One region of the Streptomyces sp. NPDC005866 genome, then DNA from elsewhere that is predicted to be linked to it. Evidence: riboswitches for the same ligand, from Rfam matches in the RefSeq annotation. Region 1 holds a riboswitch; each other region holds the start of a gene.

The links. Region 1 has a riboswitch for cyclic di-AMP ahead of ABZ396_RS27010 (NlpC/P60 family protein). Riboswitches for the same ligand answer to the same signal wherever they lie in the genome.
Positions count from the first base shown of each region.
Region 2: it holds a riboswitch for cyclic di-AMP, as region 1 does, so the genes downstream of both, ABZ396_RS15880 (M23 family metallopeptidase) here and ABZ396_RS27010 (NlpC/P60 family protein) in region 1, are expected to answer to the same signal.
Region 3: it holds a riboswitch for cyclic di-AMP, as region 1 does, so the genes downstream of both, ABZ396_RS19845 (transglycosylase SLT domain-containing protein) here and ABZ396_RS27010 (NlpC/P60 family protein) in region 1, are expected to answer to the same signal.
Region 4: it holds a riboswitch for cyclic di-AMP, as region 1 does, so the genes downstream of both, ABZ396_RS29220 (LysM peptidoglycan-binding domain-containing M23 family metallopeptidase) here and ABZ396_RS27010 (NlpC/P60 family protein) in region 1, are expected to answer to the same signal.

Region 1 covers NZ_JBEXWP010000020.1:54,859-60,151, reverse strand. The annotation lists gene ABZ396_RS27020 (FAD-dependent oxidoreductase) at 1-588, opposite strand, end outside; partial or broken gene ABZ396_RS27015 (NAD-dependent epimerase/dehydratase family protein) at 722-1,349, shown strand; gene ABZ396_RS27010 (NlpC/P60 family protein) at 1,366-3,306, opposite strand; cyclic di-AMP (ydaO/yuaA leader) riboswitch at 3,315-3,489, opposite strand; partial or broken gene ABZ396_RS27005 (DUF1996 domain-containing protein) at 3,887-5,158, shown strand.
Region 2 covers NZ_JBEXWP010000009.1:136,802-142,094, reverse strand. The annotation lists gene ABZ396_RS15895 (GNAT family N-acetyltransferase) at 1-450, opposite strand, end outside; gene ABZ396_RS15890 (HPr family phosphocarrier protein) at 628-909, shown strand; gene ABZ396_RS15885 (GntR family transcriptional regulator) at 1,192-1,887, opposite strand; gene ABZ396_RS15880 (M23 family metallopeptidase) at 2,321-3,076, opposite strand; cyclic di-AMP (ydaO/yuaA leader) riboswitch at 3,089-3,252, opposite strand; gene ABZ396_RS15875 (pitrilysin family protein) at 3,455-4,843, opposite strand; gene ABZ396_RS15870 (pitrilysin family protein) at 4,840-5,293, opposite strand, start outside.
Region 3 covers NZ_JBEXWP010000012.1:162,316-167,608, reverse strand. The annotation lists gene ABZ396_RS19860 (CHRD domain-containing protein) at 1-591, opposite strand, end outside; gene ABZ396_RS19855 (polyprenyl synthetase family protein) at 789-1,796, opposite strand; gene ABZ396_RS19850 (CocE/NonD family hydrolase) at 1,945-2,769, shown strand; cyclic di-AMP (ydaO/yuaA leader) riboswitch at 3,467-3,664, shown strand; gene ABZ396_RS19845 (transglycosylase SLT domain-containing protein) at 3,668-4,156, shown strand; gene ABZ396_RS19840 (HAD family hydrolase) at 4,166-4,972, opposite strand.
Region 4 covers NZ_JBEXWP010000023.1:5,836-11,128, forward strand. The annotation lists gene ABZ396_RS29210 (TetR family transcriptional regulator C-terminal domain-containing protein) at 20-622, shown strand; gene ABZ396_RS29215 (SGNH/GDSL hydrolase family protein) at 667-1,452, opposite strand; gene ABZ396_RS29220 (LysM peptidoglycan-binding domain-containing M23 family metallopeptidase) at 1,749-2,699, opposite strand; cyclic di-AMP (ydaO/yuaA leader) riboswitch at 2,704-2,864, opposite strand; gene ABZ396_RS29225 (alpha-galactosidase) at 3,172-5,256, opposite strand.

The DNA.
Region 1 (5,293 bases):
AAAGACGTGCACCTCAAGCGCCTTGTTGGCCTTCAGGCCGTCGTAGACGTTCGGCGGGATCTCGGTCGGCAGCAGTTCGCCGGCGGTCTTGGCGAGGATGCGGGCCACGTCCAGGGCCACGTTGCCGACGCCCAGGACCGCGACCTTCTCGGCCTGAAGCGGCCAGGTGCGCGGCACGTCCGGGTGGCCGTCGTACCAGGAGACGAAGTCGGCGGCGCCGTAGGAGCCGTCCAGCTCGATGCCGGGTATGCGCAGCTCGCGGTCGGCGGTCGCGCCGGTCGAGAAGATCACGGCGTCGTAGAAGGTGCGCAGGTCGTCGAGGCTGATGTCGGTCGGGTAGTCCACGTTGCCGAACAGCCGGATCTGGGGCTTGTCGAGCACCTGGTGCAGGGCCGTGATGATGCCCTTGATGCGCGGATGGTCAGGGGCGACGCCGTAACGGATCAGGCCGAACGGCGCGGGCATCCGCTCGAAGAGGTCGATGGACACGCCGGGCTCGGTGGCCGCCTCGGACTTGAGCAGGGCGTCGGCGGCGTAGATCCCGGCGGGGCCGGCTCCGACGATGGCTACCCGCAGGGGGCGCGGCATGATCAGGTTCCCTTCGAGTGATGACAATCGATCTCGAACGGGAAGCCTAAACTAAGGCAGTCCTAAGTTGGTACGCGGGTCCGGTCTATGACCCCATAAGCCGATCTTATGGCCTCTCTCGGGCTCGGCTTATGCGTCGGAAGGCGGGATCCTGACGGAGAAGTACTTCAACACCACCAGCACGGTGGCCGGCAACCCCTACCACTACGCGAAGACGGCCGCCGAACGCGCCGCCCTGGGACGCCGAGGCCGCCCAGGACCGCTGGCGCATGGTCTCGATCAACCCCGGCCTGATCCTCGGCCCCTCCCTCACCCCCGCCTCCGAGTCCGGCAGCCTGTTCCTGCTTGACGAGCTGTTCAAGGGCTACTTCCGTTACGGCGCCCCGGACTTCAGCTTCACCACCGCGGACGTCCGCGACGTGGCCGACGCGCACATCGCGGCGGCCGAGAACCCGGCGGCCAAGGGCCGTTACATCGTGGCCAACGAGACCATGATGTCGTTCCACGAGATGTCCCGGATCATCCGCACCCGCCACCCCTGGGATCCGCGTCTGCCACGCACCGCGCTCCCGCACTGGCCGGTACGGATCCTCGGCCCGTCCTTCGGCCTCAGCCAGGACTACATACGCAAGCACCTCGGCATCCGCTTCCGCGTCGACAACAGCCGGAGCGTCCGCGAACTGGGCCTCACCTACCGGCCCGTCGAGGAGACCCTCCTGGACCACCACGAGAGCTGGCGCACACGGCGGCGGAGGGTCTGACCTCGACGGCCGGGGATCAGGCCGGGCGGACCACCCGGTGGATCGCCGACTCCCCGGCGTTGTAGATCGACTCCTCGCGGATGGACGCCCCCGGGCTCGGCGCGTGGATCATCATGCCGTTGCCCGCGTAGACCCCGACGTGGCTGTCGTCGTCGAAGAAGAAGACCAGGTCACCCGGCTCGATGGCGGCCAGTGTCATCGGGGTGCCGGCGAAGGTCTGCTCCTGCGTACTGCGCGGCAGGGTCACCCCGGCGGCGCGCCAGGCGGCCTGGGTCAGGCTGGAGCAGTCGTACGACTCCGGCCCGGTCGCCCCCCAGACACACGGCCGCCCGATCTGCGACCGGGCGAACGCCAGCGCCCTCATGGCCTTGCCGGGCTCCGTCGCGGCGCCGGGCACGAGGAAGGAACCGGTGTCGGTGACGGCTCCCGGGGTGAAGGCGGCCCGGGGCGTGGTGGGCAGCGGGGCGGTGACCACAAGGGGTGCGGTCGGGACAGGTGCGATCGGGACGGGGGTGGTGGGGAGCGGAGCCGTGGCGACCGGGGCGGCGGTGGCCATCGCCATCGCCGTGGGGGGCGCGGTCGTCGCCGTGGGGGACGCCATCATCGCCCACGGAGGGTCCGTCACGGCCGTGGGTATCGCCGCCGGGGGCGCGGTCATCGCCGGGGCGGTGGCGTAGGCGGCGGCTGCGGGCTGCGTTCCGGCGGCGTGGGCGCCCATGTCGGCGGCGGGCGCCGCGGGGAAGGCGCCGGTGCCGAAGTCGGCCTGCGGCATGGCATACGCGGCGGTGGGGTAGGCGGTCTCCGCGGCGGCCGGGAACGCGCCCGTGTACGTGGGAGCCATGACGGGCAAGGCGCCCGTGTTGGTGGGGGTTGCGGCCGGGAACGCGCCCGTGTCGGCCGGCATCGGGAACGCTCCCGTGGCGCCGGGCGTCATGACCCGGAAGGAGCCGGTGTCGGCCGGGCCGCCCACGGCCGGCATGGCACCTACATCCGTGAGGGCCCCGGCCGGGAAGGTGCCCGTACCTCCCGGAGCCATCACGCGGAAGCCGCCCGTGTCCGCCGGTGACACGGCCTGGACGGCGCCCGGGGTCATGACACGGAAGGAGCCGGTGTCCGTCGCCGGCACCGCAGGGATGGCACCGGAGTCCGTCACGGTCACTGCCGGGAACGCGCCTGTGTCCGTGACGGTCACTGCCGGGAACGCGCCCGTGCCGGTCAGGGCGTCCGTCCGGAACGAGCCGGTGTCGCCGTACTGGCCGGGCATGCCGACGGGGGCCGGCCACTGCTGCGCCGGGACCTGGGCCTCGGCCGTGGGCCACGGGGACTGCGCGCCCGGCGCGGACTGCGGGGCCGGCGCGGCCGGTTCGAGCGCCGCGACCGCGCGCTGCCCGGTGCGCCGGGACAGCACTTCACGCGCCTTGGTCATCTTGAGCTGGTTCTTGGTCTTGGACGCGCCCGGTGTGGGCCGCTGCGGCGCGGCGGCGGGCAGGGCCTTGGGCGCGCTCGACGGCCCCGGGGGCAGCGCCGCGGGGGACCCCGTCGTCAGTGCCGGCTTCGAGCGCTCCGTCAACTCGCGGACGACCTCGATGTCACCGTTCGCGGACGGTCCCGCGGGCAGCTCCGGCCGGGACGGGCCGGAGCCCTCCAACTGGCTGAGCAGGTCGTCGGCCACGGAGCTGACGGGCCGCCGCGGGCCCGGCCGGGCGGGCTGCCGGTCGGAGGGCAGCGCGGCCGGGACACTCGGCCCCCGTCGCGAGCGCGCGCTGTCGAACCACTCCCGGGCGATGCTCTCGAGGGCCGGGTCGTCGCGCCGGGGCCGCTTGAACAGCGGGATACCGCGTGACCGCGAGCCCCCGTTCATCGCACGTGTGGCGTTGTAGTTCCCGGTGGCGTTCTCGGCCTGGTCGTAGAGGCTGTCGATCCGCTGTCGAACCTCGTCACGGCTCTCGGGCGCCATGGGGGTCGTGCTCCTTCCGTGCTCCGCCTACCGAGTTAGCTGTCGGGTTCGGGCGGGTCGATCCGGAAGGCATGCCCTACGGCCCTTGCCCCTGCGGGCAGTCGGCCGATTCACCCCAGTGGTTCGGTTGGGTCCCCGGCTCCGGATCGCCCTCAGGGGCACCGGACTCGGCGGAGGCCGCGCGGCCCGACGGGATTCGCCGGGGAGAGCCGAGCGGCTTGCCCGTCAACTTAGCCAACTTGTGTCACTCGTGTGAAGGTTGACGTGCGTAATGTCCGATACGTATTTGTGATGTTCGTCGTAGCGTTCGGAATCCGGCCGTGCCAGACGGCATTTCACCCGCACGCCGACCACTGTCGTACGGGCGTCGGAGCGGCGCCGTCGGCCGCCCGAGGGGTCCGTTTCCTCTGAAGTCACCGTGAATTCGTTGGGCCGTTGAACACGGTGGCGCCGCGCCGCGTATGGGGTGGGGGATTTCCATGCCCGGCCGCCCACGAGACGCAGGGGAACGACCTTGAGACGCAACAGGCGCAGACGCCCGACCGGAGCACAACGCGCGACCTTCGCAGCGGTCGCCCTGATGCTCGGCGGCGCAGGACTCGTCGCGGTGAACGTCTACGCCTCGGCCACCGAAGGTGGTTCGGACCAGTGGTCCGGGCAGAACGCGACAGGTCAGGTGCTGTCCGCGCCCACCGTCTACTGCCCCGACGTCGGCAGCCGGCTGACGGACGTGCCCGACGCCGCCCGGGCCGACGTCGACGGTGAACTCGCGCAGCTGGACCAGCAGATCGCGGCCGCCTACCAGCAGCTCAAGACGTCGGCCGCGGCGGTCCAGCAGAACCCCGGCGTCGCCGACGAGACGATCATGAATCCGCTGAAGGAGAAGCGGTCCGCGTCCCTGCAGCGCATCGCCGACGCCATCGGCCGCGAGGGCGACCGCCCCCAGGGCCTCGAACAGCTCGCCGCCTGCACCCTGCGCTCCTCGGATCAGGGCGGCGCGCAGTCGGCGGCGCCGCAGGGCAGCGCCACGCCGAGCCAGGCCGCCGGCGCCGGCGGCCAGGGCGGCAACGGCCCGGTAGCCGCCGACTACGCCGACATCACCACCGTCCAGCCCAATGTCGCGACCCCGGCCGAGCGGTCCGGCGGCTCCACCGGCACCTTTGCCTCCAGCTGTGGCGTCAACGCGAACGGCCTGTTCAACTCGGACAACGTGATCGTCGCGCCCGGCGTCTCCAACGGCGCGCACCACTTCCACGACTACGTCGGCAACCAGTCCAACAACGCCTTCGCCGGCGACGACGACCTCGCGAACGCCGACACGAGCTGTGCGGACCAGGGTGACAAGTCGACGTACTACTGGCCGGTGCTGCGGCTCCAGAACGGCAAGCAGGAACGGGACGCCGGTTCCCCGGGCGGCGGTACCGAGGGCAACGCCGGTCAGATCGTGAGGCCGAAGGAGGTCACGCTCACCTTCGAGGGCAACCCGACCTCCAAGGTCACCGAGATGCCGCGGCTGCTGCGCGTCATCACCGGCGACGCCAAGGCCTTCGTCAACGGCCCGGCCAACGCCAACGCCTCCTGGAGCTGCACCGGTTTCGAGGACCGGCAGCTCAAGGACAAGTACCCTCTGTGTCCTTCCGGCAGTGACGTCGTGCGCTCCTTCAAGTTCCAGAGCTGCTGGGACGGCCGGAACATCGACAGTGCCAACCACCGCACCCATGTGGCGTTCGCCGCGCCCGACGGCAGCTGCCCGGCCGGTTTCCAGGCGATCCCGCAGCTGGTGCAGCGCATCGTCTACCACGTCGACGCGCCGAGCCTTCAGGACGGCGGCCGCACGGTCCCGCTGTTCGCGGTGGACTCGTTCCCCGAGCAGCTGCACAAGCCGGTCACCGACCACGGCGACTTCATCAACGTATTCGACGAGAGCCTGATGCGGGAGATGGTCGGCTGCATCAACTCCGGCCGCACCTGCGGGGCGGGGGCCGAC
Region 2 (5,293 bases), on a different contig from region 1:
GAACCGGCGGATCCCGCGCTCCCGCGCGACGGCCGCGATGTGCTCCAGCAGTGCGGAGGCGACGCCCCGGCCCTGGTGGGCGTCCTGGACGAGGAAGGCGACCTCGGCCTCGTCGGCGGGCGCGGAGGCGGGCATGCCGCCGGCGCCAATGCGGTCATAGCGTACGGTGGCGATGAACTCGCCGCCGATGGTGGCCGCGAGTCCCACCCTGTCCACAAAGTCGTGGTGCGTGAAGCGGTGGACGTCCTTGGCGGAGAGCTTGGGGTACGGCGCGAAGAAGCGGTAGTACTTCGACTCGGCCGAGACCTGCTCGTAGAAGCTGACCAGGCGGTCGGCGTCGTCGGCGGTGATGGGCCGGACGCGCGCGGTACCCCCGTCGCGCAGCACCACGTCCGCCTCCCAGTGGGAGGGGTACTCGTGCCGGTCCTGCCGGTCCGCCGGGGTCTGCATGGGCCCCAGAGTACGGCTCGCGTCCGACAGTGGCGCGAGGCAGTCTGTGGGGGACGGAAGTCGGACCGAGGCCGCGGTCCGACGACACACCCGGAGGGGCTCACGTCCGGCTCCGGGCATGCTTCACGATATGGGAAACTGGTCTAGACAACCCTGAGTACTGAAGGGCAGCATCACATGGCTGAGCGCCGCGTCAACGTCGGCTGGGCCGAGGGTCTCCACGCCCGCCCCGCTTCCATCTTCGTCCGAGCCGCCACGGCCGCAGGCGTCCCGGTGACGATCGCCAAGGCCGGGGGCAACCCCGTCAACGCGGCCTCCATGCTGGCTGTCCTGGGCCTGGGCGCCCAGGGCGGCGAGGAGATCGTCCTCGCTTCCGACGCCGAGGGTGCGGACGCCGCCCTCGACCGCCTGGCCAAGCTGGTCGCCGAGGGTCTTGAGGAGCTCCCCGAGACCGTCTGAGCGCCATGGCGCCCGCACGACCGAGGCCGCGTCACCCCTCCGAGGGTGTGGCGCGGCCTCGCCGTTTCCGGCCGGACTTCGCTCGGAGCCGGTCTTTATGAACGGCCGCCCTTTATACGGGGCCGGATTCTGCACCGGGCATAGTTTAATTCCCCGCCGGGCACACCGAAGACGCGCCACCGGAAATTCCAGGCGCGCGCGAAATACGGGCAGCGGAGAGCAACAGAGGGCAACGGAAATACCGCTCCGCCGAATAACACCTCTTTGTATACGGCGCCGGTGTTAATGCCGCAGGCTCGGCATGTTTACGGGGTGTTGCGAAGTCCTCACACCGTTCACCCGGTCCGTGCCGCCGGAAAAGCGCAGCCGGTGGGAGACCGTGGACCGCTCGGTGTGCAGGGCGGTGATCGCCCGTGCGCGCTCACCGTCGCCACGCGTCACCGCGTCCACGATGGCGCCGTGCTCGGCCCAGGACTCCACCGGGTTGGCGGGGGCGTCGACGGCGTACATCCAGGCGATCTTGTGCCGCAGCTGGGTGAGTGTCGAGGTCAGGGCGTGGCTGCCGGTGGCCTGGGCGAGCGTCTCGTGGAACCAGCCGCCCAGGGAGCGCAGGTCCTCGCTGCCGCCCCTGCGGGCCCGTTCCTGGCCCAGCCTGACGAGTCCGCGCAGCACCTTGAGGTGGGCCTCGGTGCGGCGCTGGGCGGCCCGGGAGGCGCCGAGCGGCTCCAGGAGCAGGCGCATCTCCAGCAGGTCGGCGGCCTCCTGCTCGGTGGGTTCCGCGACGCACGCGCCCGCGTGCCGGCGCGTCACCACGAAGCCCTCGGCCTCCAGGGTGCGCAGGGCCTCGCGGACGGGGACGCGTGAGACGCCGTAGCGGCGGGCCAGGAGTTCTTCGGTGAGCCGGCTGCCGCGCTCGTAGACACCCGCGACGATGTCGTCCCGGATCGCCGTGCATACCGAGTGCGCCGGAATACGCATGTCCGACCTCCGCCTTAATCCCCGTGAAACGCCGCCGAGTGACGTCCTTCCGTGACTCTATTGCAATGAGCCGGAATTTCCGACGGCGGCCCGGAATCCATGCATATTTTTTGGACAGTGGGGTCACGAAAACGACGAAAGCCCCGACTCCGGGACCGGGGCTTCGGGGCTCTCGCCATGTGACGTCACATGTTCACCACCGTGCTCGCGTGGCCGGGCGGTGTACGCGCCGCCGCGCGTGCGGAATCCTCATACGGTGCTCGGCCGGTGCTCGGCCGGTGCTCGGCGATGGGGCGCGCACACGGGGCTTCGCGCGGGGCGCGCACGCCGGGCTGTCTTGCGCGTGCGCCCGTGCGCCCGCGCACGGGGGGTGCGCGCCGGGCTCGCGCGGGGCGGCCGCGCCGGGCTCGCGCGAGGGGGCGCCGTGGTGGTGTCAGACGTTCAGGCCGTGCTTGCGGAGGTAGGCGACCGGGTCGACGTCCGAGCCGTACTCGGGCGTCGTGCGGGCCTCGAAGTGGAGGTGCGGGCCGGTCACGTTGCCGGTCGCGCCGGAGAGGCCGATCTGCTGGCCGGGGGTGACCTTCTGTCCCACCGAGACGCCGATGGACGACAGATGGCCGTACTGGGTGTACATGCCGTCGGCCATCTTGATGACGATCTGGTTGCCGTACGCACCGCCCCAGCCGGTGGAGACGACCGTGCCGGTGCCGACCGCGTGCACCACCGTGCCGCTGGCGGCGTGGAAGTCGATGCCGGTGTGGGCGCCGGAGGACCACAGGGAGCCGCCGGTCTTGTAACCGGTGGAGACGTACGAGTCGGAGATCGGCGCGACGAAGGCGTTGAGGCGCTTGCGCTCGGCCTCCCGTGCGGCGCGCGCCTTGGCCTGGCGCTCCTTCTTGGCCTTCTCCGCGGCCTTCTTGCGCGCGGCCTCCTCGGCCGCCTTGCGCTCGGCGGCGGCCTTCTGCGCGGCGGCCTGGGCGTCGATCTGGTCGGCGATCGAGTCGCTGACCGTGATGACCGGGGTGAGGCCGGTCTGCTCGACGGAGTTCTCGGCGGCGAGCGCCGGGGCGGCCGAGACGGTGCCGATGACACCCGTGGTGGTGAGGGCCGCGATGCCGGCGGCCTGCGCGGTGGTGCGCTTGACCCGGCCGGGGCGGCGGTGCTTCCCGGAGGCGCACATGAACGCCATGTAGAGGCTGGTCCTTTCCTTCCCTCTCGCCTACCGGGTTAGCTGACGGGTTCGGAGCAGGAAGGTCTCCTACGGGCCCCCTCGCGGCTCGCGCGGGCGCCCGATTCACCCCAGGGACTGCGTGGGTCCCCGGCTCCCCTGGCTCGCGCCGTACGGGGACTCGGCGATGACTGTCCGGTGCCGCGGGCGCGGCGCACTGCCTGACGGACAGACCGGAAGAACCTACGAGGGCGTCCTCGCAATGCCCAAACGGATCACGGTTTTTGTCGCGCATCCCACAGGGCAGACAGGCAACCTCCGCCCCAATTCGGACATTCGGCGGCCCTGGTGACATGGCAGTCACCAGGGCCGCTTCACGCGCGCGTGCCGCTCGTCCGGCTACTCAGCTGCGACGACCGTCACTTCGCCGATGCCGAGGGCCTCGACGGGCTCCTTGATCTGCGCCGCGTCGCCGACGAGGACGGTCACCAGGTGGTCGACCGGGAAGGCGTTCACGACCGCCGCGGTTGCCTCCACGGTGCCGGTGGCGGCCAGTTGCCGGTAGAGCGTGGCCTGGAAGTCGTCGGGCAGGTGCTGCTCGACCTGGTCGGCCAGGGTGCCGGCGACGGCCGCCGCCGTCTCGTACTTGAGCGGCGCCACGCCGACGAGGTTCTGCACGGCGACGTCGCGCTCGGCGTCCGTGAGGCCCTCGGCGGCGAGGGTGCGCAGCACCGTCCACAGGTCCTGGACGGCCGGGCCGGTGTTCGGGGTGTCCACGGAGCCGCTGATGGCGAGCATCGAGGCGCCGCTGGCGTCGGGGGCGGACCGCAGGACCTGCCCGAAGGCACGGACACCGTAGGTGTAGCCCTTCTCCTCGCGCAGGACGCGGTCCAGCCGGGAGGTGAGGGTGCCGCCCAGGCAGTATGTACCGAGCACCTGGGCGGGCCAGACGCGGTCGTGCCGGTCGGGGCCGACGCGGCCGATGAGCAGCTGCGTCTGAACGGCTCCGGGGCGGTCCACGATGACGACACGGCCTGTGTCGTCGGCGGACACCGGGGGCACGGGCCGGGGCTGGGCGGTGGAGCCGCGCCAGGCGCCCAGGGTTTCGCCGAGCAGCTCGTCCAGGTCGATGCCGGTCAGGTCGCCGACGACGACCGCGGTGGCGGTGGCGGGGCGGACATGCCGGTCGTAGAACGCGCGTACGGCGGCCGAGTCGATCTTCTCGACGGTGTCCTCGGTGCCCTGGCGCGGGCGGGACATCCGCGCGGTCGACGGGAACAGCTCCTTGTAGAGCTCCTTGGCGGCCCGGCGGCTGGGGTTGGCCAGCTCGTGCGGGATCTCGTCGAGGCGGTTGCGGACCAGCCGCTCGACCTCGCTGTCGGCGAAGGCGGGCGCCCTGAGCGCGTCGGAGAGCAGTCCGAGCCCCTTGCCCAGGCGGGAGGCCGGGACCTCCAGGCTGAGCCGGACGCCGGGGTGGTCGGCGTGGGCGTCGAGGGTGGCGCCGGCCCGCTCCAGCTCGGCGGCGTACTCCTCGGCGGAGTGCTTGTCGGTGCCCTCGGAGAAGGCACGCGCCATGATCGTGGCGACGCCGTCCAGGCCGGTCGGCTCGGCGTCCAGGGGCGCGTCCAGGAGCACCTCCACGGCGACGACCTGCTGGCCGGGGCGGTGGCAGCGCAGCACGGTCAGCCCGTTGTCCAGGGTGCCGCGCTCGGGGGCCGGGAAGGCCCAGGGCCGGGCCTCGCCAGGCTGGGGCCGCGGGTGGAAGTCCATGGTGGCGAGCTCGGTCACTTGGCCGTCTCCTCGTCGTCGTGCTCGTCGGTGGCGGCTTCGACCGTGGCCTCGGCCTCGGGGTCCTCGGGGACGTCGGCGTCCTCGACCGCCTCCGGGGACTTGGGCTCGTAGACCAGCACCGCGCGGTTGTCCGGCCGCAGGCGGGCCTTGGCGACCTCCTGGACCTCTTCCGGGGTCACCGCGAGGACGCGCTGGACGGCGCTAAGGGCGAGCTGCGGGTCACCGAACAGGACGGCGAACCGGCACAGTTCGTCCGCGCGGCCCGCGACGGTGCCCAGCCGGTCCAGCCACTCGCGCTCCAACTGTGCCTGGGCACGCTCCATCTCCTCGGGGGTAGGACCCTCCTCGGCGAACCGGGCGAGTTCCTCGTCGATGGCGGTCTCGATGACCGGCACCTCGACGTCACCAGAGGTCTTCACGTCCAGCCAGCCCAAGGAGGGCGCACCG
Region 3 (5,293 bases), on a different contig from region 1:
CTTGCACTCGTAGATCTGCTTGCCGGTGACGACGGAGGCCTGGAAGCCGCCGTTCTTCAGGTCGCCGTTCTTGAGGTCGGAGACGGTGGTGACGGCGTGCAGCTGGCCGCGGACGGCGCCGCCGGGGAACTCGGCGGTGCGCAGGTTGGCGTAGAAGGCGCCGGGGTCGGTGGTGAGCTGCTTGAGCAGGGCCTTGTCGGTGACCTTGACGCTGCCGGTGACGCTGTTGCCCTTGGCCGTCCTCAGCAGGTTCCCGAAGTCGATCTTCATTCCTCCGTTGGCGCCCTTGGCGCCCTGGTTGATCTGCAGATCGGTGGGCCTGCCGGTGCCACGCCAAGTCAGGGCGACGGTCACCTGGTCCCCCTTGACCTGGATGAATTCCAGAGCGGTGCCGTCCTTGTCCCCGACGGCGGCCCCACCGGCGACGGGCACCTCGTTGGCACCGCGCAGACTGGCGACGAGGACGACGGAGTCGGTAGAGCTGGGGCTTGGGCTGGTGGCGGCGGCTGCCGGGACGGCGGCACCGCTGAGAGCGGTCACGGTGATGGCCGCTGCGACGAGGCTCTTGCGACGCTTTGCGTTGATGCCCATGAGTCCGTTTTATCCCCCTGTGCGATCCGACGCCTCTTGCGTCGACTTTCCCGGGAGGAGTACGGAGCGGGTCGCACAGTGGACTCAGTCCAGTTGTGTGACGTGCGCCACAAATAGTTCGCGCCTCGGGTGAGGTGACCTTGGCGCCGCGCGGGCTGCCCGTCGCCTTCGGCTTCCGGGAGATTCGGGCCTGGGAACTATCTGGCCCGGTGCACCACCGCGTCGCACAGCTCCAGAAGCGCCACCTTCGCGCCGCATTCGGACAGCGGGGCCAGCGCGGCCCGGGCTTCCTCCGCGTAGCGGACCGTGTCCCGACGCGCCTGCTCCAGCGCCGGATGCGCCCGCAGGGCCGTCAGGGCCTCCGCGTGCCGCGCGTCGTCCGTGAGGTCGGAGTCCAGCAGCTCGCACAGTGCGATGTCCTCGGCCAGCCCCAGCCGCGCCGCCCGCTCCCGCAGCTGTAGCACCGGAAGCGTGGGGATGCCCTCGCGGAGGTCGGTCCCCGGGACCTTCCCGGACTCGTGGGAGTCGGAGGCGATGTCCAGGACGTCGTCTGCGAGCTGGAACGCGACACCGAGGCGTTCGCCGTACTGGGTGAGGACGTCCACGACCGTCTCGTCGGCGCCGGACATCATCGCGCCGAAGCGGCAGGAGACCGCCACCAGCGAGCCGGTCTTGCCGCCGAGCACGTCGAGGTAGTGGTCGACCGGGTCACGCCCGTCCGACGGCCCGGCCGTCTCCAGGATCTGGCCCGTCACCAGCCGTTCGAACGCGAGGGCCTGGACCCGCACCGCCTCGGGTCCGAGGTCGGCGAGGATCTGGGAGGCGCGGGCGAACAGGAAGTCACCGGTGAGGACGGCGACCGAGTTGCCCCAGCGAGTGTTGGCGCTGTCGACACCGCGCCGCACGGCGGCCTCGTCCATGACGTCGTCGTGGTACAGCGTCGCGAGGTGGGTCAGCTCGACGACCACGGCCGACGGCACGACGCCCGGCGCGTACGGGTCACCGAACTGCGCGGCCAGCATCACCAGCAGCGGCCGGAACCGCTTCCCGCCGGCCCGCACGAGGTGCTGCGCGGCTTCCGTGATGAACGGGACCTCACTTTTGGTGGCTTCTAGCAAGCCCTCCTCGACAGCCGTCAATCCGGCCTGGACATCGGCTTCCAGAGCCTGGTCCCGCACGCTCAGCCCGAACGGCCCGACGGTCACGAGGGGTCTCCTGTCTGCTGGTGTCCACTGGCGGTTACACGGTTTGTCGATAGGTCGCTGCCATCACTCAAGTCAGCGTATCCGGTCAGGTTTCGATCACCGATAGCGCCCACCGTTACACCCCGGGCACTATCGGATCACGACCGGTATGTTTTTGATCAGCCGATACGACCTGACATCCACTGACTTAACAGGAAGTACCGACAGTTGTCCCGAACCGAGGCGTAAGCCGTGTCCTGGACCGGAGGGTGAACCGCGGCCCGGACCAGCGCCGTCACCGGGTCCGACACCGGACCGTCCGGCAGACCGCCGACCACGAACGGTCACCTCTTCCCCGGCTGACGTCACCTGCCCGGAGGTACCCCGTCCGCCGCCCGCCAAAGCCGACGGGGGCACATCGCGCCGACCGTACCCGTACATCCATGCCCTACGAGACCACACACGAGGACCTCCGCATCCCTTCGCCGTCCGGACGTCGCCCCCCACGCGCGCGTGGCACCCGAGGACGGATGAGCCCGCCCACGCGCGCGAGGCACCCAAGAACGGCCGAGCCCGCCCACGCGCGCCGCTCGAACACCTCCCCCATCGGCTCACCGGCCAGACGCCGCCCCACCCGCTCACCGACCGGACAACCCCACGAGGCCACCGGCGCCACCCACTGCTCCACGGGCCACGGTCACGTCCCCGGCCGGCGGACAGGCCCGCGACCGTCGAGCGGCCGACGGCGCGGCTCCGGCGCAACGGGAACGTCGGCATGGTCGGCACCTCCTGGGGCGGCTGCATCTCCCTCCGAATGACGGCCCTCGCGCCCGAGCCGCTCAAGGCGGTCGCCGTGGCCCGCTCCACGGACGGCCGCTATGACAACGACGCGTTGTGCGGCGGAGGTTCCGCCCTCGCGATGGACATGAGCGCGCGGACAGCCACCCCGCCCGCCGCCTGTTCGGCGAGCCCGCCGACCCCTCCCCCAAGGTGACCGGAATCACGTACGCCGACCGGCAGAGCACACTCGAACTTCCGGCGCGCTCCGGGACCTTGGGCCAGCCGATCGCCTTGGAGGCACCCGAGCGGTTCGAGGCACCCAAGCGGGCGGAGCCGTCGGGCGTCAGCCTCCCGGCCGCGCTCGATCAGCGGCACGCGCGCATACCCGGACCGTACGGAGTTCACGGGGGGCGCCGGAGACGTACACGACCAGATGAACCGGATGAGCAGAACCCGCGGCCGGCCGCCCACTGCCGGTCGAGCCCATCGGTTCGCCCTCATCAAGCCGGAATTTCGCCGAACAAGACAATTCGGGCAATCTTCGAAATCGCCCGTGGTGCGCACCGCTTCACCCATCCCAATCGGGGCAATCCGCACGAATGACGACGATACGCTTTTCCACTGATGCCCGGAAAGACGGATTTCACAAATCCCCTCATGTCCTATTTGCCGTAATTGCCGTTCCGTGAAGTAGGTCACGTGGGCAGGGCTGCCGCAATGACGGCAAGTGCGGCTCCCTTTCCGTTTCCTGTGGGCGAGTTGAGGCTTGGCAGCCGCAAAGGATCAAGCGCCCCATACGACTCAGATCAAGGTCAATCGGTGCGTTGTGTGAATCCGGCACTTGTTCCGGACATGTGCTCTCGCATACGTTCCCGCTCGCCGGGCGGACGCCGAATCCTGCCGCCGCCCGTCTTGACCCATCGACAAGTCCATTCGCACGGCAGGAGCGGGGGAACCAGGTAAGTCGCCGGACCGGGCGACCGACGTCAGTGACGGACGTCGTACCGGAACGGCTAGGGGTGAAGTCGCCTCGCCTTCGGGCGGCGCGGCCGGGCACTCCCCGGGCCCGAACCCGACAGCTCACCTCGTAGGCGACGGAGAGGAACTTTGCCATGCCTGCTGCCGCTCAGCACCGCCGTCCCCGCCGTAACCGCATCGCCCGCACGCTCGCCGTCGCCGGCACCGGCGCCGCCGTTCTCGCCCTCCCGCTCATCGGGGCGACCACCGCCTCCGCCGCCACCTCCACCCCCACGACGGCCGCGACGACGACCGCCGGGTACCCGAACAACCTCGACGGCTGGATCCGCGAGTCGCTCGCGATCATGGCCGAGAAGAACATCCCGGGCAGCTACAACGGCATCTACCGCAACGTGATCCGCGAGTCGTCCGGCAACCCGCAGGCAATCAACCTGTGGGACTCCAACGCGGCCGCCGGCATCCCGTCCAAGGGCCTGCTCCAGGTGATCGCCCCGACGTTCAGCACCTACCACGTGGCCGGCACGTCCTTCGACATCTACGACCCGGTCGCGAACATCACCGCCGCCTGCAACTACGCCGCCGCGCGGTACGGCTCGATCGACAACGTGCACGGCGCGTACTGACCGGCGCCGTCAGCGGAAGAGTCTTTCGAGGACGACGGCGATGCCGTCGTCCTCGTTCGACAAGGTGATCTCGTCGGCCACCGTCTTGAGTTCGGGATGGGCGTTGGCCATCGCCACCCCGTGGGACGCCCAGTCGAACATGGGGATGTCGTTGGGCATGTCCCCGAAGGCGACGGCTTGTTCGGGACTCAGCCCCAGGTGGCCGGCGGCCAGCGCGAGCCCGGTCGCCTTGGTCACCCCGCACGGCTGGAGCTCGACGGTCCCCGGTCCCGACATGGTGACCGTCGCCAGCGACCCCACCACCGAGCGGGCGGTCGCCGCCAGCTCGTCGTCAGTCAGGGTGTGGTGGCGCAGCAGCACCTTGCTGATGGGCGCGCACCACAGATCGTCGCGCCGGTCGACGCGCAACGCGGGCAGCGTGGGATGGGGCATCAGATAGCCCGGCTCGATGAGCGTGAGCCCGTCCACGCCGTCCTGGTCGACCGCCGCGTAGACCTGCCCGACCTCGGCCTCGATCTTGCCGAGGGCGGTCTCCGCCAGCTCCCGGTCCAGAGTGACCGACCACAGCATCCGAGCCGCGCCGGCGTCGTAGACCTGCGCGCCCTGGCCGCAGACCGCGAGTCCCGTGCAGCCGAGGTCGTCCAGGAGGGGGCGCACTCTCGGCGCGGGGCGCCCGGTCACCACGAGGTGCCGGGCGCCTGCCCGGCCGGCCCGCGCGAGTGCGGCAAGTGACCGTTCCGACAGGGTGTCGTCGGCGCGCAGCAGCGTGCCGTCCAGGTCGGTGGCGATCAGTGAGTACGGGGAGGGTGGGACCATGATCAGAGAATACGGACAGCACGCCCCTGAGACTCATTGTGTGTTTTGGCCTCAAGCGGCGCCCGCTCTCTCCGTGATGGGGCGTTGTCAGTGGGGCGCGTTACGTTGGCGGTGGGTTGATCGCAACGATCGGACGAGGGCGACCGTGGTGACGGAGCGGTCAGGAGAGTTCCGGGCGCATCTGCCGGCGGCGGCGACCGGGGTGCTGGAGCGGTTCCCGCGGGATCCGAGGCCGGGGACCTAGGCGCTGTCGTTCCGTTCCTGAGCGTGTTGACGATGACGACGATCGCAGACCGTAGGTGGCGACCGGCTGCGACACGG
Region 4 (5,293 bases), on a different contig from region 1:
GACCGATTAGGGTGACCGCGTGGCGAGAGTGCGGTTGAGTGTGGCCGAGCGGCGGGAGGAACTGCTGCGGGCCGCCATCGAGCAGATCCAGGCGCGGGGCGTGGCGGCGGTGCGAATCGCCGATGTCGCGTCGGCCCTCGGCGTGAGCAATGCGCTGGTGCTGTACCACTTCTCGACGAAGGAGAAGCTGGTCGCCGCTGCCTTCGCCTACGCCGCCGAGGACGACCTGGCGCATCTGAGCAAGCTGCTGGGCCGCCGTACGTCGGCGTCTCGCCGGCTGCGGGCGGCGGTGCGCTGGTACGCGCCGACCGGGCAGGCCAAGGGCTGGCGGCTGTGGATCGAGGGCTGGGCGGTGGCGCTGCGCGAACCCGCTCTGCGGGAGGTCACCAAGGAGCTGGACCAGCAGTGGAAAGCGGCGATCACCGAGGTCATCGCCGAAGGGGTGGCCGCCGGCGAGTTCCGGTGCCCCGACCCCACGGCCGCGGCGCTGCGGCTGACCGCCCTGCTCGACGGGCTCGCCGTCCAGCTCACCTCGTACCCGGGCGCCCTAGCACGCTCCCGGGCGCAGGAGTGGGTCGACGAGGCGCTGGCGCGTGAAGTGGGACTGCCCGTGGAGCAGTAAGGGGCGGGCCACCAGGATGCCGCCCCTTACACGCTCTTGCGGCCTCAGGCCACGGAAGCGATCCGCATCTTTATGTCGTCCGGGGAGAGCGCCCCCTTGGCCGTCGCATGGTCACCCGACGACTCGCCGCGCAGCCGCCGCCCGATCCACGGGACCAGGTACTCACGGGCCCAGTGCACGTCGTCGCGGCGGACCTCCAGGGTGCCGCGGGGCGGCAGCGGCGGCCACGGCTGGTCCGGGTCGGCCGGCACCTCGACACCGAGCACCTGCCCGGCGCGCAGCGCCACGCGGGTGTGCCCCTCGGGAGACAGGTGCAGCCGGTCGCCGTCCCAGGCCCGCCGGTCCTGCACGGTCTTCAGGGACCACAGGTCGAGGACCGGGCAGCCGTACCGGTCGGCGACGGCCCGGACATGCCCGTTGTAGGTGGCGATCTTGCCGCGCAGATGCCTGAGGACGGGCACGCCCCGGGTGTCGAATCCGGTGGTCACCAGTACCCTGCCGACGGCCTCGGTCAGTTGGGCCACGGCCCGTTCGAACCGCTCGGCCACCTCGTCGGGGTCGGTGCCTGGGCGGATGATGTCGTTGCCGCCCGCACAGAAGGAGACCAGGTCCGGGGCGAGTTCCACGGCCTGCGGCACCTGGTCCGCCACGATCTGGTCGAGCAGTTTCCCGCGCACGGCGAGGTTGGTGTACTCGAAGTCGCCCTCGGGCCGCCGGTCGGACAGGAGTACCGCGAACCGGTCGGCCCAGCCGACGAACGCCCCGTCGGGGCCGGGGTCGCCGACGCCCTCGGTGAAGCTGTCCCCCACCGCCACGTACGACCCGATCACTGATGCGTTGTCACTCTTCGAATCGTCTGCCACGTCGGGCCATGATTCACCGTTGACTGTGACCTACGCGACCGTAATAAGGGGTTGACGATCGGTGAGATAAGACACTTCTAAATACTTCACCAAGCGTGGAATAAGGCTCTGATCAGGGGCGTTGACGTGATGATCGTCAGGCTCGGAAGTTTCGCCGAACCTGAGAAAGCAACGCGCCGAAGGCCGGACCCGGGGATCGGGGGTCCGGCCTTCGGAGTGCGTGTCAGATCAGGCGTGCGTGTCGGATCAGCGGGGACGCCGGGTCAGGCGACGGCGAGGCCCTTCGTGCGGAGGTAGGCGACCGGGTCGACGTCCGAGCCGTAGTCGGGGGAGGTCCGGATCTCGAAGTGGAGGTGCGGGCCGGTCACGTTGCCGGTGGCACCGGAGAGGCCGATCTGCTGGCCCGCGGTCACGGTCTGGCCGACCGAGACGGAGAGCGCGGAGAGGTGACCGTACTGCGCGTAGTAGCCGTCGGCGAGCCTGATGACGACCTGGTTGCCGTAGGCACCGCCCCAGCCCGCCGTGACGACCGTGCCCGCGCCGACGGCCTTGAGCGGGGTGCCGGTCGGGACGACGAAGTCGACGCCGGTGTGGTAGCCGCTGGACCACATGCTGCCGGCCACGTGGTAGCCGGTGCCGACGGTGCCACCGGTGACCGGGAGGGTGGAACCGGAGGCGGTCGTCGTCGACGCGTGTGAGGAGGGGGCCGTGTTCGAGGACGACGACGAAGTGGAGGCGGACGACTGCGAGTCGGACCGCGCCTCGGACCGGGAGTCCGAGCTCGGGGTGTCCGACGTCGCGGCGTGGCGGCCGCCGAGCGTGAGCTTGAGACCGGGGTGGATCAGCGAGGGGTTGTCGCCGACGGCCTGCCGGTTGTCGGCGTAGAGCCGGTGCCAGCCGCCGTTGACGTTCTGCTCGCGGGCGATCTTCGAGAGACAGTCACCGGGCACCACCGTGTAGGTGCGGTGGGTGGAATCCCCGGTGGCGGACTTCTGAGCGGCTGACTTCTGAGCGGCGGCCTTCCGCACAGCCGTCTTCTCGACGCCCGGGAGCGACTGCGTGGCCTTTCCGGAAACGGACTGCGAAGTGGCCGCGTGGGCGCCGGTGGCCCCCATGAGCGGCAGAGCCAGCGCCGCGCCACCGGTTCCGGCGACGGCGATCGAGCGGGTGAAACGCCGGCTCTTGGGGCGGCGGTGCTTACCCTTCGCGGGCATGACGCATTCCTCTCCGGCGCCTGCGAGGTGAGCTGTCGGGTTTGGGCTGGAGTTGCCCGGCCACGCGTGGGCGCGTGGCTACACCCCTAGCCGTCCCGGGAACCGGAACAGGCGGTCATACCTGGTGGGTCCCCCGCTCCTGCCGTGCACGGGTGAGTGTGTGTGGGGACTCCGGGCGGCGGCAGGATTCGGCGTTCCGTCCGGATGCGGGGCGAACGTAAGCGAGCAAGACGCGCGCGGACAAGCGCCTGGTTCCCTCTGTCCGAGTTCCGCTTGATCCGTCACGGGAATTCCCGGTCACCCTCCGTGAATTCCAGCCTTCCCGCTTTTCCAATCTCCTTGAAAAGCACCGGAATTACGTGGACATGACGCGCGACGGACGGTCACGAATATGACGCTCCTCACGCACGTCACGCCACGCCCTCCCATTCCAGAGCGAGTTGCAATGAAGGCGCCAATTCAGACAGAAGGCTCAGATGCGGCGCAGCCGGAGGACCGTCGCATCCAGGTCGCCGCGCAGCTCTGTGCGCAGCCCGTGGTGCAACAGAACGGCGCCTCGGTGCACTTCGCCCGTTTCACGGCATTCGTAGGACGCTGCCGGATCGAGACCCCGCAACCGCAGCGCCGGCATCGGCTCACCGTAGCTCTGCGCCTGGAGCCAGGCGAGGACCACGGTCTCGTCGCCGAGTGTGTACTGCACCGCGCTGAGCCCGCCGGTCGGCGGCCGCAGCCGGAACTGGTCGCCGCGCTGCACCAGGGGGCGGATGTCCTTGTAGAGCTCCACCCAGCGGCCGGCCTCGGCGAGCTCCTCGTCGGTCCACCGCGAGAGGTCGCCGCCGACGCCGAGCGCCCCGGCCATGGAGCTGACGAAACGGAAACGCAGCGAGCTGACCCGGCCGTTGAGCTGGTGGTTCGGGCTGTCGGTGACCCAGGCGGACATCACCCGGGCCGGGTGGATCTGGCTGAAGCCGTGCTGGATGGCGAGCCGGTCCAGCGGATCGGTGTTGTCGGACGTCCACACCTCGTCGGTACGGCTCATGATGCCGAGGTCGATCCGGCCGCCGCCGCCGGAGCAGGACTCGATGGCGACGTTCGGGTGGGCCGCCCGGATCCGGTCGAGCAAGGCGTACAGCGCGCGGACGTGGTCGACCCACAGGCGCTGCGGGTACGGCTCGCCGGGCCAGCCCGCGTCGGTGAAACAGCGGTTGAAGTCCCACTTGACGTAGTCGATCGGGGCGCTGGACAGCAGGGTGTCGAGCCGCTCCCAGAGGTACTCCTGGACGTCCTCGCGGGCGAGGTTGAGCACGAGCTGATTGCGCAGTTCCGTCCGCTTCCGTCCCTGCTGGTACTGGACCCAGTCGGGGTGCGCGCGGTACAGGTCGCTGTCCGCGTTGACCATCTCGGGCTCGACCCAGATACCGAACTGCATGCCGAGGGCGTGCACATGATCGGCGAGGGGCTTGAGGCCCTTCGGGAAGCGGTCCGGGTTGGGGGCCCAGTCGCCGAGGCCCGCGCGGTCGCTGGTGCGGGCGCCGAACCAGCCGTCGTCGACCACGAACAGTTCGACGCCGATCGCGGCGGCCCGCCGGGCGAGGGTGGCCTGCTGCTCCTCGGAGATGTCGAAGGTGGTGGCCTCCCAGGAGTTGAACAGCACGGGCCGGTCGCGGTCGGCGTCCGGGATGATGTGCGCCCGCTGGTAGGCGTGCCAGGCGCGGCTCGCCCCGCCGAAGCCGCCGTCGGTCCACAGGCCCGCGAAGACCGGGCTGGTGTACGACTCGCCCTCCGCCAGCATCAGCAGGCCCGAGTCGTCGTAGCCGGCGCCGCCGGTGATCTGCACGCGCGCGTCCGGGAGTTGAGCCACGGCGATCCGCCAGGAGCCGGACCAGCCGAGGGCACAGCCCCAGACCTCGCCGCGCTCCTCGGTGGCGTCGGTGTCGAGGGCGACCCAGGGCAGGTGCTGGTGGCTGGTGTGGCCGCGACGGCTGCCGATGACCTTCTCGCCGTAGGTGAGCGGGGCGCTGGTGAGGCGGGACTCGGCGGCCCAGCGGCCGTGCAGCTGGGAGAGCCGCCAGCCTTCGCGGTCCGGGAGCGTCCAGGCGGCGGGGTCGGCGCGCAGCAGCTCCACGCGCGCGTCCCCCTGGTTGTCGACGGTCACCCAGCGCTCGACGACGTCGCCGCGCATCCGGTAGTGCAGGGTGACGACGATCCCGTCGTCCCGGAAGCGCAGTCGCAGCTCCTCGTCCCCGGCGTCGCCCTCCGTCTCGTACGACTCGAAGGTCCACTCGGTGCCGCGGCGCTCCTCGGTGCGCACGGACAGCGCGGGGCGGACGAAGCGGGGGCCACCCTCGACGGGGTACTCCTCACGGCCGTCCAGCGGGGACTCGAAGGCCCAGTAGCCGGGCAGCGCCCGGGTGCTGAGCGCCTCGGCGTCGGCAAGCCGGATTTTCGGGCCCCAGTGCAGGTGGAGCAGCTCGTCGTCCTCCGTGAGGTGCAGCGCGTAGCTGCTGCCGGGGCCCGACAGGAGCCAGGTACGACCGTTTTCGGCGATGTCCACCACGAGAAACCTCACACAGGTGCCAACAGATCCGCTCAAG